3 regions of the Mesorhizobium sp. P171375 genome follow, and region 2 is predicted to be linked to each of the others. Evidence: riboswitches for the same ligand, from Rfam matches in the RefSeq annotation. Region 2 holds a riboswitch; each other region holds the start of a gene.

Region 1 (4,138 bases), 3.2 Mb from region 2:
CTTGCGCTTGGCCATCTTGGCGCGGTGGCGTTCCTCGTCTGTTGCGTCGATGTCGGTCATCATTTCACCTTGAGTGGCAGCCCGGCCACCATCAATAGCACCGTATCGGCAATTGCCGCGACCTGCTGGTTGAGCCGGCCGGCGGCATCGCGGAACCGGCGTGCCAGCGCATTGTCCGGCACGATGCCTTGTCCGACTTCGTTTGAGACAACGAACCACAGTCCGCGCGGCTGCGAAAGCACATCGGCCAACCGCCGGCATTGCGCCTCGAGATCATGATCGGCCAGCATATGATTGGTCAGCCACAGCGTCAGGCAATCGACGAGCACCGGCTGGTTGTCGGGCAAGGCCTCGAGCGCGCCGGCAAGATCGAGCGGCGCATCGATGGTCGTCCAGCCCTCGCCGCGTCGCGACCGATGCAGCGCAATGCGCGCACGCATCTCATCGTCATAGGCTTCAGCGGTGGCGATATAGGCCCATGACGGCGGCAACGCCGTCACCAGGGTTTCGGCGTGCGCGCTCTTGCCGGAGCGCGCACCGCCGATGATGAAGGTCAAACTGCGATCAGGCAAAGCTGTCGCGCAGGCTGGTCGCGGTGCCGGTGAAGCGCCCGCGCACCACGCCGATAACGGCGCCGAGCACCAGCCAGAACACCAGATTGGTTACTGTCACCGCCACCACGAACTGGTGATGCAGGCCTTCGGGGATCGGCGTCTCGAAGCTGTCCGGCTGCGGCGCGCCGACAATATGCGGCGCCACGATCAGGGCCACGGCCAGGATCGCCAGCGGCAGCGATTTGCGGAAGGCGATCAGGCCGAGACCGGCCGCGGTCGCCGCCACCGTTGCCCACCACCAGATCTGGCGCTGGGTGAGGTCGGCCGCCGGCATCGCCGGCAGTTCCGGCGGCAGGCCGAGGCCCGGCGCCAGCGTGAACACGGCAAAGCCGGCCAGACCCCAGAACACGCCCTGGCGCCAGTTGCCGATGCCGCCGGCGAATTCGGAAACCGCCACCAGGACCAGCGCGAAACCGATGCCGGTGACGATATTGGCCAGCACGCTGAAGGCGAAGCGCTCGAAGCCGTCGGCCGGTGCCCAGCCTTCGTCCTCCGCCGGTGCGGCTGCTTCAGCCGGTGCGGGTGCTGCGCTGCTCATGGCATTGGTGTCCGTAGCGTTGGCGGCGGGCGCTGCGGCATGCTCATGTTGATGGCCACCGCCGGCCTGTTCGAAGACTTCCGCCTTCAGGATGAGCGGCACGGTGGCATAGGCCTGCATGCACGCGAGAACGACGCCGGCCACGAGCCCGGCGATCGCCGCGACGAACACGACGTTGCGAAACAGATTCATGATGTCAGGTCCTCGTCAGTGGCAGGGAAACGCCATCGAATGGCGATAGTCGTGCGCGGCATTGTGGACCGCATCGATATGCGAGAAGCCGACAACGCCGATGACGAAAATGCCCAGAAACGCGCTAAGCACGAGCTGCATGAAGCGCGACTGCGAGGAGACGGAAGCGCCGAGGGAGACGGAAGCGGTATTCATATCTTGTCCTTTCGCCCTCCACCCGAGGGCATCGAAGTCAGTTCCCTGTCGCCGGCAGGTCTCCTGGCTCGCGGATCAGCGCCCTTCCCCACCTTCCCGAAGAAAAATCCTCAGTGGCTTGGAGAGGACTACCGCACACAGTTGCGGGGGCAGCCACGGCATTGGGCAACAAGTCAGCCCTCACCGCATTCCCTCTTGGTCCCTAACGGAACCGACGACATGCGTGACTATAGGCTGAAACAGCCGCATCCGGCAAACCAAATTCCGCCGGCCAACAGCGCGAATGCGCCATGCGGCGTTACGGGTTCAAGGCGGTGATCCGCTCGGCAACCAGCCGCTGCAGCCGCCACAGATGGCGGTCGTGAATGCCGCGCTCCTCCAGATTCTTCACCGTGTTGTAGAGATAGTCGGCGCCCGACCCCCAGTGCCCGCAGGATGTGGCCAGCCGCTCGACGACCTTCGCCTCGTCGAGCGGACCGGAATAGGTCAGGCCGTTGCGATTGATGACGAAAGCCAGCGCCCTGAGCGGACCGGCCTCGCTTGCAAGCTTCAGCATGCGCGGCCGGTAGCTTGTCGGCTTCAGCGTGACTTCGCGTCGGAACAGCCGGCCCAGTTGCTGGCGCCTGTTGTCGTCGGCCAGCCGGAAGGCAACGCCTTTGCACTGTCCGCCGCTGTCGAGTGCCATCATCAGGCCGGGGCTTTCCTTGGTGCCCCGCCAGCGCGTCATGTTCATGCAAAAGGAGCGGTGCCAGCCGCGCGCCAGGGCGACACGGTCCTCGACATAATCAATTTCCGGTTTCCAGATCAGCGAGCCATAGCCGAACAGCCACATCGGCTCGGTGTCCGGAAGCTCGGCCTGCAATTCATCCAGCAGCGAATCATAGTCGCTGTCATCCAAATGCATCGAGTCCGGATCCGGCCCGGGGTCCCTGATCTCGCGCCAGCAGCGCGCGACCAGCTCCGGCGTAAGCGACATCTGTCGTGCGGCCAATTTCCACCCCCCAATGTGCCGATATGATTATGCGCCGCGCCCCAAACCGGCAATGCCGCACCCTGATTGACAAACGATTTGCCGGGGTGTCGGCTGGCGTATACCGGAGGAAGCCAGCCATGCAACCCAGCCCGAGCCAGCGCGACCCCTATAACGGCCTGACGAAGGCCGAGCCGACGCTGGCGTCCTCGGCCTATTGGGACGCCGGCGCCTACCAGCGCGATCTCGACGCCATCTGGTACAAAAACTGGCTGCTCGTCTGCCGCGAGGCTGACCTTGCCCAGCCTTTGGCGTTCAGGACATTTCGTGTCGGCACGCAGGAAATTGTCGTGCTACGCGACGACACCGGCGAACTGCGCGCCTTCCACAACACTTGCCGGCATCGCGGCTCGCAGCTTTGCCAGGAGAGCGAGGGCCGGCTGAAGGCGCGGCTGATCACGTGCCCCTACCACGCCTGGTCCTATTCGCTGCGCGGCGATCTCGTGCGCGTTCCCTCGAAATCGCTGCCCGACGGTTTCGACAAGGCCGATCATCCGCTCTATCGGGTGGCGCTGTCGGTCTGGCGCGGCTTTGTCTTCATCAACCTTGCTGAAAGCGTCGACGGTACGGCTGCGTCATCCTTCGATCCGGCTTCCGGCAACCTCGGCAACTGGCCGCTGGAAACGCTGGTATCAGGCCATGTCCTGCGCAAGGTGATGAATTGCAACTGGAAGATCTTTTGGGAGAACTTCAACGAGTGCCTGCACTGCCCTGGCGTCCACAAGGACCTGTCGCGGCTAGTGCCGATCTACGGCCGCGGCCTGATGAGCCGGCACGACGACCCCGACTGGGTCCGCCATGCCGACAATGACGCGCCGGAGTTTTCCGGCGGCTTGCGCGCCGGCGCCGAGACCTGGTCGCGCGACGGCCATGTCCATGGCCCGGTCTTCTCCGGCCTGACGCTGGCCGAGCGTGCAGCCGGCCAGACCTATGCCACCAGCCTGCCGTCGATGTTCATCGTCGGCCATGTCGACTATGTCAGGACCGTACGGCTCACACCGCTCGGCCCCGAGCAGACCGAACTCACCGCGGAATGGCTGTTCGCGCCGGAGGCGCTCGCTGAGACCGACATCGACAATGTCGTCGCCTTCGGCACCCAGGTGCTGGAGGAGGATGCAGCGATCTGCGAGGTCAACCAGAAAGGCCTGCGCTCGATGCGCCACCAAGCGGGCGTGCTGATGCCTGAGGAATACGATCTGCATCGCTTCCACAACTGGGTGCGCGAGCGCCACGCAGCGCTCTGATCAAAGCGACTTCGGCAGATAGCGCCAGGTGACGAAAGCCGCAGGCCGCGGCCTGCAGGCCGAGCGTGACGAAAACCGAGCCCAGGCCGAAAAACGCCAGCACCACCGAATAAACCAGTGGCGGCAAAAAGCGAATTCGGCCAAAGCCTTTCCGGCTCTGACCTAAAGCGCCGCCTCATGCAGCCGCGACGCGAGCGATGCGAGCGCGCACGGCCTTCTTTTGTCCGGTGCAACCGTGATAGTCGTCTTCAGGGGCTGAATCAGATTACGAGACCATGAGCATCCAAACGCCGATCGCACCTGTTCCGGATCAACCGAAGCGCAT
Region 2 (4,138 bases):
TCTGGACCATCCTTGCGCCGGATCTTTCGAGATCCGTCACTTCGTCGCGGATGGCGAGCGCGATCTGGCGGCAGGCTTCGGAGCGGGGTACGTCGTCGCGAACAAAAGACCAGTTGAGAATGGTGACTGGGCCTGTGAGCATTCCCTTCACGGGCTTTTCCGTAAGCGACTGGGCGAATTGCCACCAGCGCACTGTCATCGGATTGCGCCTCGATACGTCGCCGAAAATGATGGGGGGACGCACGTAGCGCGACCCATAGCTTTGTACCCAGGCATGCTGGGTGAGCGCGAAGCCGGACAACTGCTCGCCGAAATGCTGTACCATGTCGTTTCGCTCGAACTCACCATGCACCAGCACGTCCAGCCCGATCTCTTCCTGCCAGCGAATTGCAGCCTCGATCTCCTTCTTCAGGAACGTCTCATAGTCGACATAGCTCAGCTGGCCCTTCGCATGAGCGGCCCGCGCCTTGCGTACCTGCGGCGTCTGCGGGAAGGACCCGATGGTCGTCGTCGGGAACGGCGGCAGCCCGAGTGAGCCGGCCTGGACTCTGGAGCGCTCGCCAAAAGCGCTCTCTCGTCGCTTCGCGCTGTCCTCAATGCTAGCGATCCGCCCCTGAACAAGCGGGTCATGGATCCTCGTGGATGTCACGCGCGTGGCGGCAGCCTCGGCAGACGCTTTCAACGCGCCTGCCACCGCATCCCTGCCTTGGGACAGGGCCCGGGCCAGCAAGACCAGCTCGTCGGTCTTCTGGGCCGCGAAGGCGAGCCACGACCTGATGTCCGCGTCGAGTTCCGTCTCCATGCGCAGATCAATCGGCACATGCAGCATCGAGCAAGAAGGCGCGATCTCGACGCGGTCCAAGGGCCAGCCGGCGACGATCGCTTTGATGCGGTCGAGAATGGCGGGCAGGTTCGCACGCCAGACGTTGCGGCCATCGATCAAGCCAAGCGAGAGCACCAGATCCTTCGGAGCGAGCCGAGCCACCGTTTCCAGCTGCTCGGGAGCGCGCACGAGATCAATATGCAGGCCGGCCAGGGGCAGAGAAATCGCGGTTTCGAGATTGTCTCCCAGCGACCCGAAATACGTAGCCAGCATGATCTTCAGCTCGGGCGCGGCTTTCGACAGCTGGCCATAGGCGAATTCGAACGCAGCTCGTTCGTTCGGGTTCAGATCGAGGACAAGCGCTGGCTCATCGATCTGCACCCAGTCGGCTCCCGACAGCTTCAGCCTCTCCAGAAGCTGCTCGTAAACCGGCAGCAGCCGCGGTAGGAGCGCGATGGGACCGAACCCCTCGGCAGGCGATTTCGCCAGCTTGAGGAAGGTGATGGGTCCAAGGATGACTGGGCGTGTGTGAATGCCGAGAGCTTTAGCCTCGAGGAAGTAATCGACCGGCTTCGATGACGAGAGGGCGAACGTCTGATCATCATCGAGTTCCGGCACAATGTAGTGGTAGTTGGTGTCAAACCACTTGGTCATTTCCATCGCGGTTACACCAGGTCCATGAGCCTCCTCCTGGTAACCAGCGTGTCCACAATCCTGCGTCTGACCCTGGTAGCCGCGCGCCATTGCGAAGTAGATGTCAAGTGGGACCTCGCCGCTATTCCAGCCGTAACGGGATGGAACGGCCCCGACCATGGCTGCGGTGTCGAGCACATGGTCGTAAAGCGAGAAGTCGTTCGACGGGATTTTCGACACGCCGCGATCGCGCTGCTCTTCCCAGCTAGCGGCACGGAGCGCCTTCGACGTCGTGAGAAGGTCGCCAGCGGAAGATGTTCCGGACCAGTAGCTTTCAAGCGCGAATTTCAGTTCTCGCCGACGACCGAAGCGCGGCACGCCGAGCGTTGCTACAGGAATTTGCTGAGAGACAGTCATGTCATACCCCGATGATTGGGGCGTCGGTGACAAGGAAGGCGCTAGCAGGCCGGCATCAACGCCGGGTTGCAGCGGCCACCGAGACACCCCGCCCGTGGACGTAATTCGCGTGGCAGGTCTCCTGGCTCGCGGGGTCATAGCCTCTACCCGTCTTCCTGAGGGTATTCGCCTCAGTGACGTGTGTTGGCTCGCCGCTAACAGTTGCGGGGGCAGCGCCGGCATCGCACCGGCTTCCCTCTTAGCTCCGCTGCGGCAGCGCCGCACGCGAGAACCACGACACGCAGACAATCACAGCAGTTCGCTCTTTTGTCAATGACGCATAACGAAATGTTTATGTCGTTATGTGATCGCGCTTTTACGCCTTTGTCTAGCATTGTGAAATATTCAGTCTGCTCCCCGCATTCGGCATCGTGGGACGTGATCGCAAGTCAGTCCGACGGACGCCGCGAGTTCTCCGTTACCTCAGGAACCTTACTGGCCTTCCCCAAGCTGAGCTTCTGGAAAATGCTGGTGACGATCTGGATGACGGTGAATGCCGTCATGGCAAGCACGCCTTGCACCGCTCCTCCAGCGAGCTTCACGGCAGCAGCATGGGTCAGTTCTCCGAAGCGAATGGCTGTCGCTATCAGCGAGCTTTGACACAGTTCCGCCACTGCGGTCATCGCGTCAGTAGGGCGGCTGGTTAGTTGCCGGCGCATCTACAGCAACCCAGCCCCTTCCGCCTCGCGGCGCAAATTCTGCCTTGGCCTTGGGCCGATCTGCTGGATCACCAGGCCGGCCGCCAGCGAGCCAAGGTCGCCGCAGGTCTTGAGGTTGCGGCCCTGCGTGTAGCCATGCAGGAAACCGGCGGCGTAGAGGTCGCCGGCGCCGGTGGTGTCGACCAACTCCTTGATGGCGGTCGCCTCGATGACCACGGTCTCGTCGCCGCGCACGATCACCGAGCCTTTTTCGGAACGGGTGACGGCGGCAATCTTGCAGTCCTTGCGGATCTGAGCCAGCGCCTCGTCGAAGGATTTTGTCTGGTAGAGCGACTTGATCTCGTGGCTGTTGGCAAAGACGATGTCGACAGTGCCCGAGCGCATCAGCTCGAGGAACTCGTCCCGGTAGCGGTCGACGCAGAACGAATCCGACAACGTCATCGACACTTCGCGCCCGGCCTCGTGTGCGAGCTTCGCCGTCTGCCGGATCGCCTCCTTGGCGCGCGGCGGATCCCACAGATAGCCCTCGAAATAGGTAACCTTGGCGCCGGATGCCTTGTCGGCCTCGACGTCTTCCGGGCCGAGTTCGACGCAGGCGCCGAGATAGGTGTTCATCGAACGCTCGCCATCGGGGGTGACGAATATCATCGAGCGCGCCGTCGGCGGCTGTCCCTCAAGCGGCCTGGTGTCGAAGGCAACGCCCTGGGCATGGATGTCATGGGCGTAGATTTCGCCGAGCGGATCGTTCGACACCTTGCCGAAGAAGGCGGCGCGGCCGCCGAAGCTGGCGACGCCGGCCGCCGTGTTGCCGGCGCTGCCGCCCGAGGCCTCGATCGCCGGCCCCATGCGGCTGTAGAGCAGTTCGGCGCGGCGCGTGTCGATCAGGTTCATCGCGCCCTTGATGATGCCGTTGATCTCGAGGAATGCCTCGTCGCACTGGGCGATGATGTCGACAATGGCATTGCCGATGCAAAGCACGTCATAATCCGGCATCAATGTCTCCGCCAAAAAACCCGAGCCGGCTTCTCGCCACGCCTGCCAGGCGCGGGTCTGCCCGGTGGAAATGGGCTTTCCGCTTGCCAATCCGTTCGCCGGCGGCTCTCACGGGGCGGCGAGTCCTGCCTCGCGACGCAATTCGTCCGCCCTGTCTGTCTTCTCCCAGGTGAAATCAGGCTCTTCACGGCCGAAATGGCCATAGGTCGCTGTATTGCGGTATATAGGGCGTAAGAGATCAAGCATCTTGATAATGCCTTTCGGTCTGAGATCGAACAACTCAAGAATGAGGCGCTCGATCCTGCTTTCCTCAACCCTGGCTGTCCCGAACGTGTTGACCATGACGGAAACCGGACTGGCCACGCCGATTGCGTAAGCAAGCTGCACCTCGCACACGTCCGCAAGTCCGCTAGCGACGATGTTCTTTGCGACATAGCGGGCTGCATAGGCAGCCGAGCGGTCAACCTTGGACGGGTCCTTGCCCGAGAAGGCGCCGCCGCCATGACGACCCATCCCGCCATAGGAATCGACGATGATCTTGCGTCCAGTGAGACCGCAGTCGCCGCGCGGCCCG
Region 3 (4,138 bases), 720 kb from region 2:
CTTCGCGGCTCGAGCGTTCCTCGATCATGAAGCCGAGCGACAGGCCAGGCATATGGCCGCCGAGCAGTTCGAGCTCCTTGCGGAAGATGATCTCTTCCGCACGCCGCGCGCAGTTGACGAAGCCGACATCTGTCCATGGCGTGCAGTCGTTCAGCCAGCGCAGCATCGACATCATCGGCGTCACGCCGGAGCCCGCAGAGATGAACAGATATTTGGCCGCCGGGTGGCTGTGCAACGAAAAGTCGCCGGCCGGTCCGTAGGCCTTGACGTGCGAGCCGGGCACCAGATGGTCGAACATCCAGCGTGTGCCGATGCTGCCGGCCTGCGCCTTGACCGTCACCGCAATCGAAAACGGCCGCGACGGCGAGGACGACAGCGTATAGGTGCGCATCAGCGGCCCGTCCGGTGTCGGCAGCTCCAGCGTCACGAACTGGCCCGGCTTGTAGCGGAACCAGGTCTGGTTGTCGGAGCGGAAGGTGAAGGTCTTGACGTCCGGCGCCTCGTCGCTGACGCCGATCACTTCCAGCACCTGCAGCCTGTCGTTCCACGGCGCCATCTGGTCGAGATGGCGATAGAGGCCAAGATCCGTCATCGCATTCATCCTCTGGTCCTTCTTCGCCTGCTTGCGCTCACGCGACGCTGCGCAGCGCCGGCCGACCGCCTTCGGCAAGGCGGGGACCGATGAAGGCTGCGTACCATTCGACGAACTGGATCACGCCGCCCTCGTGCAGCTCCGAATAGGGGCCCGGCTCATAGGCGGGAGACAGGATGCCGAAGGCATTTTCCTCGACGATGCGACGGTCCTGGTCGTTGGTCTCGGTCCAGACATGCGTGAGCTCTTCAAGGTTGTAGTCGACACCCTCGACCGCATCCTTGTGCACCAGCCACTTGGTCGTCACCGCGGTTTCAGTGGCGCTGATCGGCAGCACCCGGAAGGTGACCGCATGGTCGATCAGGATGTGGTTCCAGGTCGTCGGATAGTGGTAGTGCATCAAGGTGCCGATGCGATCGGCGGCAACGCTGTCGGAAAGGTTCTTCGTCACCGCGCGCTTTCCCGTCATCGTATAGCTGACGGCATCGCGCAGCAGCGGCGCGCGGGTGGCGCGATACTGTCCGGCCGGATCGATGCGGAACTTGCTCGGCAGGCCCGCAGCCTCGCATTTTGCCCAGTGCGCCAGCATCTCCGGATCGCTGTCGGCGCCCTGCACGCCGGTCACCGTCGGCGCTTCTGGAAATGTCTTGCACAGCTCCGGATGGTTGCCGGCGCAGTGATAGCACTCGCGGTTGTTTTCCCAGACCAGCTTCCAGTTGCCCTTCTCGATGATCGTCGACTCGAAGGCGACCTTGGCTTCGCTCAGCCGGTGCGGCTTGAGGTAGGGCTCGATCATGGCGCGCATCGGCGCGAAGTCTGCAGGTTCTTTCGCCAGGCAGATGAAGATGTAGCCGGCCACACTTTCGCAGGCGACCGGCTTCAGGCCGAACTGGCTCTTGTCGAAACCCTCGGCCATCTGGCGGGCAAACAGCAGTCGGCCATCGAGTTCGTAGGTCCACTGGTGATAGGGGCAGACGAGCTTTGCCGCCGTGCCTTTCTCGGTGTTGCAGACCCGGCTGCCGCGATGGCGGCAGGAATTGTGAAAGGCGTTGATGTTGCCCTTCTGGTCGCGGACCAGCACCACCGGATAGTCGCCGATCTGCACGGTGATATAACTGCCGGGCTTCGGCAGCTCGCAATCATGGCCGATGAACAGCCAGTCGCGATACCAGATCAGCTCCATGTCGAGCTTGAAGTAGTCCGGGTCGGTGTAGAAGGGCTGCTCGAGCGAAAAGCCTTGCTTGCGGCCGTTCAAGAGCCTCAGCATGTCGTTGCGTGCATCCATAGTTCTGTCCTCGTGGTTTAAGGACTGAACTTGGTGGTGATGGAGGAAGGATCGGCCGCATGCCGGCGCGATGCCGGACATGCACTATCCACCTCTTGACCGCCCACCGCGATCAGTCGAGTTCAAGCATCTCGGGCTGGTTTCCGGGCTCTGGAGTTGTCCTTGCGGACCATCGCGACACCTTCCCAGGCTATTGCCCAGTGGTCTCCCGTTGCGACTTCAACTCCACCACCGTTGCGGGGGCAGCGCCGGATTCTGACCGGCTTCCCAATTCTCCGCTGCGTCGTCACGAAGCGGCACCTGAGATGCGATCATCTAATCACGGCAGCGATCGCGACATCGGCATGAAAGCGACATCGTCTCCATGCGGCGCGACACGCACGACAAACGCGGCGGCAGACGATCGTGGGGCTGACGGTGTTGTTTTCGGGGCGGATCGCGGCCCTCGCAAAATCACCTCGAATCAGACTGCCGACTAAGGGAAAACACGTCAACAGTATCGAAAAGTGACTATTAGCAGTTTCTAAAATCGAACCGAACGGTTCGTTTCTGTTGACAATGCGTGCAGGACGGTGTGAACGCTGACGCCCGGACACACTCGGTGAGCCAGACGGCATGGTCACATAAGCCTTTGTATTATTTACACAAAGTTAGATGATAGGCATGCTTATGAAAATTACAAGAGGTGAAATCATGGCCCAGCCGGAACAACTTCGTGATTGGAAACCAGCCTATGGCTTTCCCACATCGGGGCTTGTCCGAACGACGCGAATTGCTCCCACCACACGCCGCTAGACGGACAGCAAAACTGGAGTACTAAAAATGAAAAAGATCATCCTTACTGCCGCCGCCGTTTTGGCCATCACCGGCAGCGCCTTCGCTGGTAGCGACAATTATGGTTCCAATGGTGCGAACCAGCCCGCTGCCGCGGTTGACAGCTCGTATACGGCTTCCATTCAGAAGTCGGCGCCCGCTGACAAGCAGCCCGTCGTTCAGGGCAGCGACCGCAACCTCTTCGGCCGTTAACAGCTGATCCCGATCCAAACAAAAGCGTGGCGGCCTGTCCGCTGCTCTTGGGATCTCGAAGAAATTCAGGAGTATTTAAAATGAAAAAGATCATCCTTACTGCCGCCGCCGTTTTGGCCATCACCGGCAGCGCCTTCGCCGCCAGTGACAACTATGGTTCGAACGGCGCCAACCAGCCTGCGGTTACGTCGACCGATAGTGGCCACACGGCTTCGGTTGCGAAGTCGGATTCGGCTGCTCAGGCCCCCGCACAGGGCGCCGACCGTAACCTCTTCGGTCGCTAACAGACGATCGGGATCTGACCTCAGAGTTTTTCGGACAACGATCCCAGTCGAACATCGAACAAGCCGGAGAGCGGCGGGACTATCGGCCGCTCCGCCACATGATGGAAATTCAGGAGACTTGACATGAAGAAGATTGCTCTTGCTGCCGCTGCGCTTTTGGTTGCCGCCGGCAGTGCTTATGCCCGCAACGACAATGTCGGCGGTAGCGCCGTCGACAACCAGGCGACCGTCAACGTAGACAACACCCGGACGTCGTCGGTACCGAACACCGGTTCGCCGGTCTACAAGCTGTTGAACTCGTCGGGTGACGTGCAGAAGCCCGCCCCGCAAGGCAGCGACCGGAACCTCTTCGGCAACCGCTAACAGCCGAAGTTTGCAAAAAAGAGCGGCGGGCCTAGCCCGCCGCTCTTTTTATGCCGATACGACGCGCCGATCTCAGGCCGCCTTCACTTCCACGGGCTTGAGCGAGAAGGAATGTCCCTCGGCGTCAAATATGTGCAGGTCGCCGGCATCCGCAGTCAGCCGCAGCTTCGCCCCGCGCTTGACCTCGACATTGCCGGGCAGCTTGGTCACCAGCGGCAGGTCGGCGCGGCCGATGTCGACATAGACCAGCTGGACCTCGCCGAGCTGCTCGACATAGTCCACCACGCCTTCGAAAAGATACTCAGTGCCGGTGGCGGCCGACAGATCTTCCGGCCGCACGCCGAAGCTGACCGCCGCGCCCTTGGCGGACGCCGGCGTCGCAATCGGCACCGTCGCCTTGCGGCCGCCGACATGGCTGACGATGGTCGGATCGCCGGTCTTGTCGATTGTCGCCGGCAAGATATTCATGGCCGGCGAGCCGATGAACTGGGCGACGAACAGATTGCCGGGCTTCTTGTAGAGGTCCATCGGCGTGCCGACCTGTTCGATATGGCCGTCCTTCAGCACCACGATGCGGTCGGCCAGCGT

Evidence for each region. Region 2 has a riboswitch for cobalamin ahead of metE (5-methyltetrahydropteroyltriglutamate--homocysteine S-methyltransferase). Riboswitches for the same ligand answer to the same signal wherever they lie in the genome.
Region 1: another riboswitch for cobalamin. It lies ahead of ACYHH6_RS25640 (CbtB domain-containing protein); the one in region 2 lies ahead of metE (5-methyltetrahydropteroyltriglutamate--homocysteine S-methyltransferase).
Region 3: another riboswitch for cobalamin. It lies ahead of ACYHH6_RS06850 (aromatic ring-hydroxylating oxygenase subunit alpha); the one in region 2 lies ahead of metE (5-methyltetrahydropteroyltriglutamate--homocysteine S-methyltransferase).

What each region holds. Positions count from the first base shown of each region.
Region 1 is NZ_JBYNWF010000001.1:5,258,947-5,263,084, forward strand. Features, by position in the region: gene cobO (cob(I)yrinic acid a,c-diamide adenosyltransferase) at 1-60, opposite strand, end outside; gene cobU (bifunctional adenosylcobinamide kinase/adenosylcobinamide-phosphate guanylyltransferase) at 60-572, opposite strand; gene ACYHH6_RS25635 (CbtA family protein) at 565-1,344, opposite strand; gene ACYHH6_RS25640 (CbtB domain-containing protein) at 1,360-1,539, opposite strand; cobalamin riboswitch at 1,576-1,770, opposite strand; gene ACYHH6_RS25645 (gamma-glutamylcyclotransferase) at 1,838-2,530, opposite strand; gene ACYHH6_RS25650 (aromatic ring-hydroxylating oxygenase subunit alpha) at 2,650-3,813, shown strand; gene ACYHH6_RS25655 (acetyltransferase domain-containing protein) at 4,089-4,138, shown strand, end outside.
Region 2 is NZ_JBYNWF010000001.1:2,101,976-2,106,113, forward strand. Features, by position in the region: gene metE (5-methyltetrahydropteroyltriglutamate--homocysteine S-methyltransferase) at 1-1,873, opposite strand, end outside; cobalamin riboswitch at 1,968-2,164, opposite strand; gene ACYHH6_RS10070 (hypothetical protein) at 2,302-2,571, opposite strand; gene ACYHH6_RS10075 (adenosine kinase) at 2,572-3,564, opposite strand; gene metK (methionine adenosyltransferase) at 3,673-4,138, opposite strand, start outside.
Region 3 is NZ_JBYNWF010000001.1:1,380,808-1,384,945, reverse strand. Features, by position in the region: gene ACYHH6_RS06855 (FAD-binding oxidoreductase) at 1-592, opposite strand, end outside; gene ACYHH6_RS06850 (aromatic ring-hydroxylating oxygenase subunit alpha) at 630-1,877, opposite strand; cobalamin riboswitch at 1,995-2,196, opposite strand; gene ACYHH6_RS06845 (DUF680 domain-containing protein) at 2,700-2,903, shown strand; gene ACYHH6_RS06840 (DUF680 domain-containing protein) at 2,984-3,187, shown strand; gene ACYHH6_RS06835 (DUF680 domain-containing protein) at 3,311-3,550, shown strand; gene ACYHH6_RS06830 (ABC transporter ATP-binding protein) at 3,623-4,138, opposite strand, start outside.